Regions from separate parts of the Bradyrhizobium sp. 2S1 genome, predicted to be linked through region 1. Evidence: riboswitches for the same ligand, from Rfam matches in the RefSeq annotation. Region 1 holds a riboswitch; each other region holds the start of a gene.

Region 1 (2,196 bases):
GGCCCGCTTCATACCCTCCGGCGCCGTCGTGATGAAGTGGGTGAGCACGTTGTCAAGGAAGCGCATGACGTCCTCGATGAAGCCGGGTTCCTCATTCCATTGGTCCCAGGTCTCGAGGTTGAGCGATGACAGACAGCACACCGCGGTGCGCTCCTCGCCGCGATGGTCGATGCCGGTCGGGAGCGTAATCTCGCTGCACAGGTTGGAGGTCGAGACCTTGAGACCGAGCTCGCGCTGGTGCTTGGGAAGCGCGCGATTCACGGTGTCGATGAACAAGAGATAAGGCTCGCCTGTCTGCAACCGGTTCTCAAGAATGCGTTGCCATAGCTGTCGCGCGTCGATCTCGCGGACGACCTCGTTCGTCTTCGGGCTGCGCAGAGCGAACGCGGTGCCGGCGCCCACGGCACGCATGAACTCGTCGGTGAGGTTGATGCCGTGATGCAGGTTGAGGCTCTTGCGGTTGAAGTCGCCGGACGCCTTGCGGATCTCGAGAAACTCCTCGATCTCGGGATGCTGGATATCGAGATAGACCGCCGCCGAGCCGCGCCGCAACGAGCCCTGGCTGATCGCCAGCGTCAGGCCGTCCATGACGTGGATGAACGGGATGACGCCTGAGCTGACGCCGCCCTTCACCTTCTCTCCGATCGAGCGAACATTGCCCCAGTACGTGCCGATACCGCCCCCGTTGGAGGCAAGCCACACGTTTTCGTCCCAGGTGCCAACGATTCCTTCGAGCGAGTCCGACACCGAGTTAAGGAAGCACGAGATTGGCAGGCCGCGCGTGGTGCCGCCATTGGACAGCACCGGCGTGGCTGGCATGAACCACAGCCGAGACATCGCGTCATAGAGACGTTGGGCGTGCGCAACATCGTCCGCGAAGGCACAGGACACCCGCGCGAACATGTCCTGGATGCTTTCGCCGACGAGCAGATAGCGATCGGTCAGCGTTAGCTTGCCGAACGCGGTCAGCAGGCCGTCGCGCGATCGATCGAGCGTGAGATCGGACGGCTTTGGCAATGGCGCGAGAGGCCGCGGCAGCGGAGCCGATGACGGCGGCGGCACAACACACCGCTGAGGCGCGGCAGACTTTGGCCGCGCCGGCCACGGCCGCACACTCGGCCACTCAATTAGATGACCATGCTGATTGAAATCGTAAGACGGCGACATCGGCAACCCCGCGATGTTAGGGGGTGAAGCCACGCGCACGACTTGCGAGGAGACGGGTCAAACGTCCCAGGCTGCAAGCGACGCACGGGGCACCCCGCCCGAGGACGTTCTATTCTGTCGCGGCAGGTCTCCTGGCTCGCGGGTCGCTGCGGCTGTCGGCCTTCCCGGTGCTGTCGCGGCCAGTGACCATTATGACAACCGCTCGCCGCTTACAGTTGCGGGGGGCAGCCCCGGAATAGCCGTTACCGGCGCACCGGGTTCCCTCTTAGCTTCCATCCTACTAGATGCAGAATGGAAGACCGTGGCAGATCTACATACAGACGCCGCGCGTCGAGATTCGTCAAGGCTTGTGCCAGGGGAGTCGAGACGCAGGACGCCACGTCCGCTCCGGGTCCGGGCCCGCAACGCTCTGTTCGAGCAAATGCCCCCCCCCCTGCTTCGGCCCATTCCGTGAAAAGAGTGGCAGCATTTTGATTTCGATGCTCCGTCGCGATGACGGGTGCCTATGCGAGCCCGCGTTGGATAGGAATCCGTTCGGCGAAGGTTCTGGGCGATGCTGGCGAGGGATAATCTCATGACGCGCAACGTTTGGCTTGCAATTCAAAGCGGTCGAGAATGCGATCGAGCTGCGCCAGCAAGGTGTTGCTCTTCTTGTGGAACTGGCGTGAGGTGCGTCCCTGCCATGATCGTGCGATCTCGGTGGCTTGCCGCGCGCGCCAGATCGAGCACGATAGCTCCACAAATGCTTGTGGTACCACTGAGCCTTCAACGCGCAACAGTCGCCGTCGCGCTTGCTGACGTGGCCAAGTGTTTTGGCGCCATGATTTACCAGAGCTCCGATCGCAGTAATGACCTTGCCGGCACAGCGGTTGTCCTCACTTGCGTGGTCATGGATGAAGCCGCCAAGGAGGCTCGATCTTAGTCAGCTTTTCGCAAGCTGCCCCTGCTAGCATGAAGCGGATAGGTCATCTCGCGGCGACGCCGCTATCCGGGTGTTACGACATGAACGCAGCCGATATTAATGCAACA
Region 2 (2,196 bases), 2.0 Mb from region 1:
GCTCGCGCGATCGAAGGGATTGTTCGAGACGGTGGAGCAGCCGGGGCGGCTGACGGTGTTTCAACTCGCCGGCGGACGCGCGACCTTGGCTGCGGCGGCGTGCCGTCGCCTGGCGTGCCGCGCACGCGGATCGTGTTCATCGCCGAGATGGGTGCGCTCTCGTGGGCGGAGATCGATGAGGTGATGCAGGGATGTGTCGAAGCCGAGTGATGCGAACTTACGTTTCCCCGTCATCCTGAGGAGCCGCGAAGCGGCGTCTCGAAGGATCGACGGCCACGAGCCGGGCCGTGCATCCTTCGAGACGCGCGTGCCGCGCTCCTCAGGATGACGTGTTAACTCTCCGCGTCAGTCGTAGATGTGGCTGTGTCATCGCTGCAGCACCGTCCCGCAAAGCATGCGCGTGACCATCACATCGAATTGACAGCCCATCCCGCACCACCTATCGTTTTTGCCGACGGTTCCCTTCGGGGATCAAAAGGGAATGCGGTGCGAGGGTAACCCCAATGCCGCAGCTGTCCCCGCAACTGTAAACGGCGAGCCTTTCGTCAATTTGCCACTGGGCCATTCGGTCCGGGAAGGCGTCGACAGGCGACGACCCGTGAGCCAGGAGACCTGCCGTCAGTCGTGGTCACACGCGAGCACATCGGGCGGGGGCGTCCTGGTGCGATCGGAGCACTGCCTTTTGGGCAATGCGCCAGTCCGCGTTCGCGGTGACGTGCCACGTTACCGCGAGTCCTTTCATGTCTCCGTCTTCTCCCGTTGCGCGCCGCTGGCGCCTCGGCCTCGTTTGCTCCTTGTCATCGCTGCTGCTGCCGGCTGAAGGTGGAGCACAAACACCGCCACCAGCCAGGCTCGATCCGATCGAGGTCTCGCCCTCGGCATCAGCAAAGCCCAAGCCCGCGGCGCGAAGCAGCAACTCGGCGTCGTCGTCGCGGCCACGCTCCAGACCCGCACTGGCCGCGGCAACCGGCAACACGCCGCGCGCCGCGGCGTCTGGCGCTTCGGGGTCGGCATCGCCGACGCTCAACGCCACCAAGCCGGGGAGCACCGGCAGCCGTCTGAATCTAACGCCGTTGCAGACGCCCGCCAGCGTCGAGATCATCACGTCGCAGACCATCGCCGAACGCGGCCAGCATAATGTCACCGACGCCGTCACCCAGGACGCAGCCGGATTCACCGCAACGCCCGCTCCCGGCAATGGCGGCCTGTCGTTCAGCACCCGCGGCTTCGCCGGCAGCAATTCGGTGATGACGCTGTATGACGGCACGCGCTTCTACATCGGCTCGGGAACCCTGACGTTCCCGTACGATACCTGGTCGGCGCAACGTATCGAGGTGCTGCGCGGCCCGGCCTCGGTGCTGTACGGCGAAGGCGCAATCGGCGGCGTCATCAACGTGATTCCGAAAAAGCCGCTGGGCACGCCCTACAACGAAGCCGAGGTCTCGCTCGACAGCAACATGACGCGGCGGCTCTCGGTCGACAGCACCGGTCCGATCAATCCCAATGTATCCTACCGCATCAATGCCACCGGCAACATGTCGGACGGCTGGGTCGATCGCGACAAGACCTCGAACGCGGTGGTCTCCGCCGCGGTGCGGGTGCAGGCGTCCGAAAATTTCGCCTTCACGCTCTCCGAGGATTATGGCGACCGCAGCCCGTCGCGCTATTTCGGCACGCCGCTGATCAACGGCGCGATCCAGGACGCGCTGCGCTTCAAGAATTACAACGCGTCAGATAGCACGATCCGCTATCAGGACAGCTGGACCCAGTTCAAGACCGAGTGGGACGTCGCCGACGGCATCAAGATCAACAATACGCTGTATTACCTGACCAGCGAGCGGCACTGGCGCGACATCGAGAGCTATACCTGGAATCCGAAGACCAACTTGATCGATCGCGGCAACTATATCGAGATCTTCCACGACCAGAAGCAGGCCGGCAACCGGATGGACGCGACCTTCAGCGGCCACATCCTCGGCCTCGAGAGCCGCTTCGTCGCAGGATTCGACGTTAACCACATCGACTTCACCCACACCAATAACTCGCCGTTTGGCGGCGCGTCGTCAGTCAACCCCTACGTCTTCGATCCAGGATCGTTCTTCGCGACGACGACCGCGACATCGCCCGGCTTCAATGCGATCGTCAATCAATACGCGCTGTTTGCGGAGGATCGTCTGTCGCTGACTGATCAATTGT
Region 3 (2,196 bases), 1.3 Mb from region 1:
CGACGCCGAGCGCAACGCCCGCGATCACGAAGAGCCGCAGCCGCCCGACATCGACGCCGAGGCTCTGCGCGGCCTCCTCGCCGAGCGTCAGAGCGCGGAACGCGTTCGCCTGGCTCAGCAGGATGGCGGCACCCGCGATGATGAAGGGCAGCGCCAGCGCCACATGCTGAAAGCTGCGGTCCTCTAGCGAGCCGAGCAGCCAGAACGCGATCTCCAGCACCACGAAGGGATTGCTGGAGAGGTTCATCACCAGCGCCGTCGCAGCACCGGCAAAGCTCGAGATCGCGAGCCCCGCGAGGATCAGGATCAGCAGCCCGGCATTGCGGCCGGCGACCGCGAGCAGCGCGAACACCGAGCCGAACGCGGCGATGATCGCGACCACCGGCAACGCGTAGGAGCGCACATCGGCCAGGCCGAGCGCGATCACCAGCACCGCGCCGAACGCCGCCGACTGCGGCGCGCCGAACAGCGACGGCGAGGCCAGCGGATTGCGCAGCAGGCCCTGCAGCGCCGCGCCTGACAGCCCGAGAATGCCGCCGATCGCGAACGCGAGAATGGTGCGCGGCAGGCGAATCTCGCGCACGATCACCTGCGCCACGTCGCTGCCGCCGCCGAACAGCGCCTCGATCACCGCGAGCGGCGACAGCCGCACCGGCCCGATGCCGAGCGAGATCACGCACAGCAGGACCACAAGCGCGAGCAGCGCCGCGGTGGCGCCCCATCGGCGCCGCGCGGCGACCTCGGCCGCCAAGGCAAAATCCTGCACGCTCATTGGATCCATGCTCTTACAGCGATCGCCGTGGCAGACAAGCGACACTCGATAAAAACCGTGGCCGTCTGACCGCCGCCCGACTTCCGCCGGATTGACTTTGCTGCCCGGCCGAACCCTAGATGAACATGACGGTTCTTTCATGAGATGAAAAGGGAATGCGGTGCGGGGAAACTTCCCCAAGGCCGCGGCTGCCCCCGCAACTGTATGCGGTGAATCCTTCGTCACAGGCCACTGGGAATCTCGGTCCTGGGAAGGCGACGAAGGGTAACGACCCGCGAGCCAGGAGACCTGCCGTCAGCCGTGGTCACACGCGAAGATGCCGGTCGGGGAGTACAGGCATGAGCTTCACCTGAGGCTGTTAGCACGATGGTGAGACTGGTTCGCGGTGACGTGCCACTGACGTTACCGAGGTCTCGCTTATGTTGTCCTACCCATTCCACCATTGGCGGCGCACGCTGCTGCTCGCGACGACGATGCTCGCGCCTGTATTTATTGTCTCCGCCGCGCGGGCGCAGCAGGCGCCTGCTCCCGATCAGCTACCAGCGATCGAAGTCACCAAGCCGGGCGACCAGAACGTCACGCGCGCCAAGCCGGCTGCGGACGAAGCGCCGGCACCGCGCCGTCCGGCGCCGGGCACCGCAGAGAGCACCAATGTAGGCGGCGGAAGCGGATCGGGCACCACAGGGACAGGCACGGCCACCGGAACGGGCGGCACCAGCGGCGGTCGCTAGTTCGCCGGCATTGTCGGATCGTCCTCGGCCGTGATCACCGCCGACGACATCGCGCATTCGCCGGTGCAGTCGTTGCCGGAAATCCTCGCGCAGGTGCCGGGCGTGCAGCTGCAAACGCTCTATGGCGGGCCGAACGGCGCCAAGACCGCGGTCGACCTGCGCGGCTTCGGGGCATTCGCCACCGACAACACGCTGTTCCTGCTCAATGGCCGCCGGCTCAACGACGTCGACAAGGCCGGCTTCGACCTCACCACGATCCCGCTCGATTCGATCGCGCGCATCGAGATCACGCGCGGCAACAGCGGCGCCGTGCTCTACGGCGACAATGCGGTGGGCGGCGTCGTCAACATCATCACCAAGACCGGCGTCGGCGGTCCGCCGACGACGATGAGAGCCGAGGCGGGATTTGGCTCGTTCAACACCCGCATGGCCGCCGTCTCCGCGGCGCTCAATGCGGGACCGTGGTCCACCTCGTTCTACGGCAACGGCATCAAGTCCGACGGCTACCGCGTCAACAATGCGCTCGACCAGCGCAACGCGGTCGGCAGCGTCAACTACACCACGCCCGACCTCACCGCTTTCCTGACCGTCACGGGCAGCGACCAGAAGCTCGGCCTGCCCGGCGGGCGGCTGGTCGATCCGTCGATCGGGGTGAACGAGCTGCAAACCGACCGCCGGGGCAGCAGTACGCCG
Region 4 (2,196 bases), 3.3 Mb from region 1:
GCACACTCCGATTCCGCAAGAGCTTTCGCAACATTCTGGTCGCCTGCGAGTGCCCGCGCCAAGGTCGCAAGCTCACGCATCTTCTGAACCGAGAAAGCAAGCCAGCTCTTGACGTCGGAGGCGAGCCCGGTCTCGAGTTCAACATCGACCGGCACATGAAGCAGCGAGCAGGATGGGGCGATCTGTACGCGGTCCTTACCAAGCTTCGCAATCGCGGGGTCCAGTCGCTGGCGGAGCGCCGACAAATTCGATCGCCAAACATTCCGACCGTCTATGACGCCGAGCGACATGACGAGGTCACTTCGGCCGCTCGCAATGATCTGGCTCAATAACTCTGGCGCGCGAACCAGATCGACGTGAAGCCCGGCAACAGGCAGGCGCAGGGCAGCGTCCAGATTGTCGCAGAGGCCACCGAAATAGCTTGCAACCATGATCTTGATGGCCGGCCCTTCCTTTGCGAGCCGGCCATAAGCATGTACCAAGGAGTTTCGCGAACTCTCATCCAGATCAAGGACTAGCCAAGGTTCGTCGAATTGAACCCAATTTGCCCCGCGTTTGGCCAATTCCTTCAAAAGCTCAATATAGACCGGTATCAGGTCATCCAGCAGTGACAGTGGCTGGAACGCACGATCGGCACTCTTGCCAAGCTTCAAGAATGTAACCGGCCCGATCAGGACAGGGCGCGTCTGAAAGCCAAGGGCCTTGGCTTCCTCGTACTCCTCGATTGGTTTGCGAGAGGATAGTCTGAAAGTCTGCCCCGGGTGAAATTCCGGGACCATGTAATGGTAGTTGGTGTCGAACCATTTGGTCATCTCCTGCGCGGGTGCGCCATATCCACGCGACGGGTGACCGCAACTCCCATCCTGACCGTCGCATTGTGACCCGCGTGCCATGGCGAAGTATGTCTTGAGCGAAATGGATCCGGCATTCGTCTCGTAGACTTCTGGGATGGCACCAACCATGACACTGGTGTCGAGCACCTGGTCGTACAGCGAGAAATCGTTCGATGGGATCACGGTGATACCGAGAGACCTCTGGCGAGCCCAATTTGCGGCACGTAGGCCAGCTGCATCCTCGAGCAACTGCTGTTCGGCGATTTTTCCGGCCCAGTAACTTTCGAGCGCAACCTTGAGCTCTCGCCTTGGACCGATGCGTGGCGTTCCGAGTGTGGCAACCGGAAGAGAGAGAAGAGACATAGCGTTAACCCCATATTGGGGGGCAAAGGCCATGGCGGACGCAGGCAGAAGAAGTCGCGCGAGCGACCGCTGCTTGGCGCACCACCGGGACACCCCGCCCGTGGACGAAGATAGTGTCGGGGCAGGTCTCCTGGCTCGCGGCTCAGCGCTGCTGTCCGGCCTTCCCGAAACCGTCAGGCTTCAGTGACTTCGTTGGACAGCGGCTCGCCGCTCACAGTTGCGGGGACAGCGCCGGCATTGACACCGGCTTCCCTCTTAGCTCCGGCCTAATGAGACCGGAGAACCTCGACACCTTCAATTATCGGCAAAAGGGATGTTCCGTCAACCTCGCGAATTCATGTTGCGATCTGCTAATGTGCCTAGCGGCATGCCCACCGTTCATCCTCGATGCAGAAGTCGCTCTGCAATCACGGACATCGGATGACATCCCGAAAGTCCCTCCGCGTGGGCAGCGACAAATCCGAATACGCCGCCTTTGCGCCGAGGACCACTTGGTCGAACAGACGGCTTTCATGCAAGCTGGCCCCGGTTCATCAAGCACGGCGCGCTGCGCTGCCTTCTCCAAGCAATCAACGATCCACCGAATAAGATAGCATACGCGGCGCGAGGTGTTTCTGTGATGCCAGCCATTTCTGGTAGGCGTCACTCGGACACTTTTTGGCGATACTGCCCAGGCAAGCATATCAACCAAACCAAGGAGACCGGCTCGCAATGAAAATGGCTGTTTGGAGTGCCCTCGGTGTCTTTGCTGTTGCCGTCTCGGCGGTCGGCTTGTTCGGATTGATGGTAAGACCGCTCTTGAGTAACGCCGCTCGACAGATTCTCTCGAAACTATTGATCGGCTCAAGCCGAGGCTAGCACGGCTCAGCGCCTCTACCTGCTTGCGGAGGACAGGACTTGCGTCGAAGCCGCATCTTCCGGTCGATTGAAGAGCACGATATGCGCCGGCCGACACGAGCGATCGCGCATGCCAGTGAATGCTATCATCTCGCCCGCCTGC

What was found. Region 1 has a riboswitch for cobalamin ahead of HAP54_RS16050 (ribonucleoside-diphosphate reductase subunit alpha). Riboswitches for the same ligand answer to the same signal wherever they lie in the genome.
Region 2: linked by a shared signal. The riboswitch ahead of HAP54_RS06560 (TonB-dependent receptor) and the one ahead of HAP54_RS16050 (ribonucleoside-diphosphate reductase subunit alpha) in region 1 are both predicted to bind cobalamin.
Region 3: linked by a shared signal. The riboswitch ahead of HAP54_RS10040 (hypothetical protein) and the one ahead of HAP54_RS16050 (ribonucleoside-diphosphate reductase subunit alpha) in region 1 are both predicted to bind cobalamin.
Region 4: linked by a shared signal. The riboswitch ahead of metE (5-methyltetrahydropteroyltriglutamate--homocysteine S-methyltransferase) and the one ahead of HAP54_RS16050 (ribonucleoside-diphosphate reductase subunit alpha) in region 1 are both predicted to bind cobalamin.

The regions. Positions count from the first base shown of each region.
Region 1 covers NZ_CP147717.1:3,399,960-3,402,155, forward strand. Annotated here, with positions in the region: gene HAP54_RS16050 (ribonucleoside-diphosphate reductase subunit alpha) at 1-1,062, opposite strand, end outside; cobalamin riboswitch at 1,272-1,486, opposite strand; gene HAP54_RS16055 (hypothetical protein) at 1,740-1,943, opposite strand; gene HAP54_RS16060 (hypothetical protein) at 2,170-2,196, shown strand, end outside.
Region 2 covers NZ_CP147717.1:1,354,557-1,356,752, reverse strand. Annotated here, with positions in the region: partial or broken gene HAP54_RS06570 (CobW family GTP-binding protein) at 1-210, shown strand, start outside; cobalamin riboswitch at 439-634, shown strand; gene HAP54_RS06565 (hypothetical protein) at 629-1,102, opposite strand; gene HAP54_RS06560 (TonB-dependent receptor) at 1,074-2,196, shown strand, end outside.
Region 3 covers NZ_CP147717.1:2,098,240-2,100,435, forward strand. Annotated here, with positions in the region: gene HAP54_RS10035 (FecCD family ABC transporter permease) at 1-772, opposite strand, end outside; cobalamin riboswitch at 885-1,082, shown strand; gene HAP54_RS10040 (hypothetical protein) at 1,192-1,503, shown strand; partial or broken gene HAP54_RS10045 (TonB-dependent receptor) at 1,510-2,196, shown strand, end outside.
Region 4 covers NZ_CP147717.1:117,546-119,741, reverse strand. Annotated here, with positions in the region: partial or broken gene metE (5-methyltetrahydropteroyltriglutamate--homocysteine S-methyltransferase) at 1-1,196, opposite strand, end outside; cobalamin riboswitch at 1,300-1,499, opposite strand.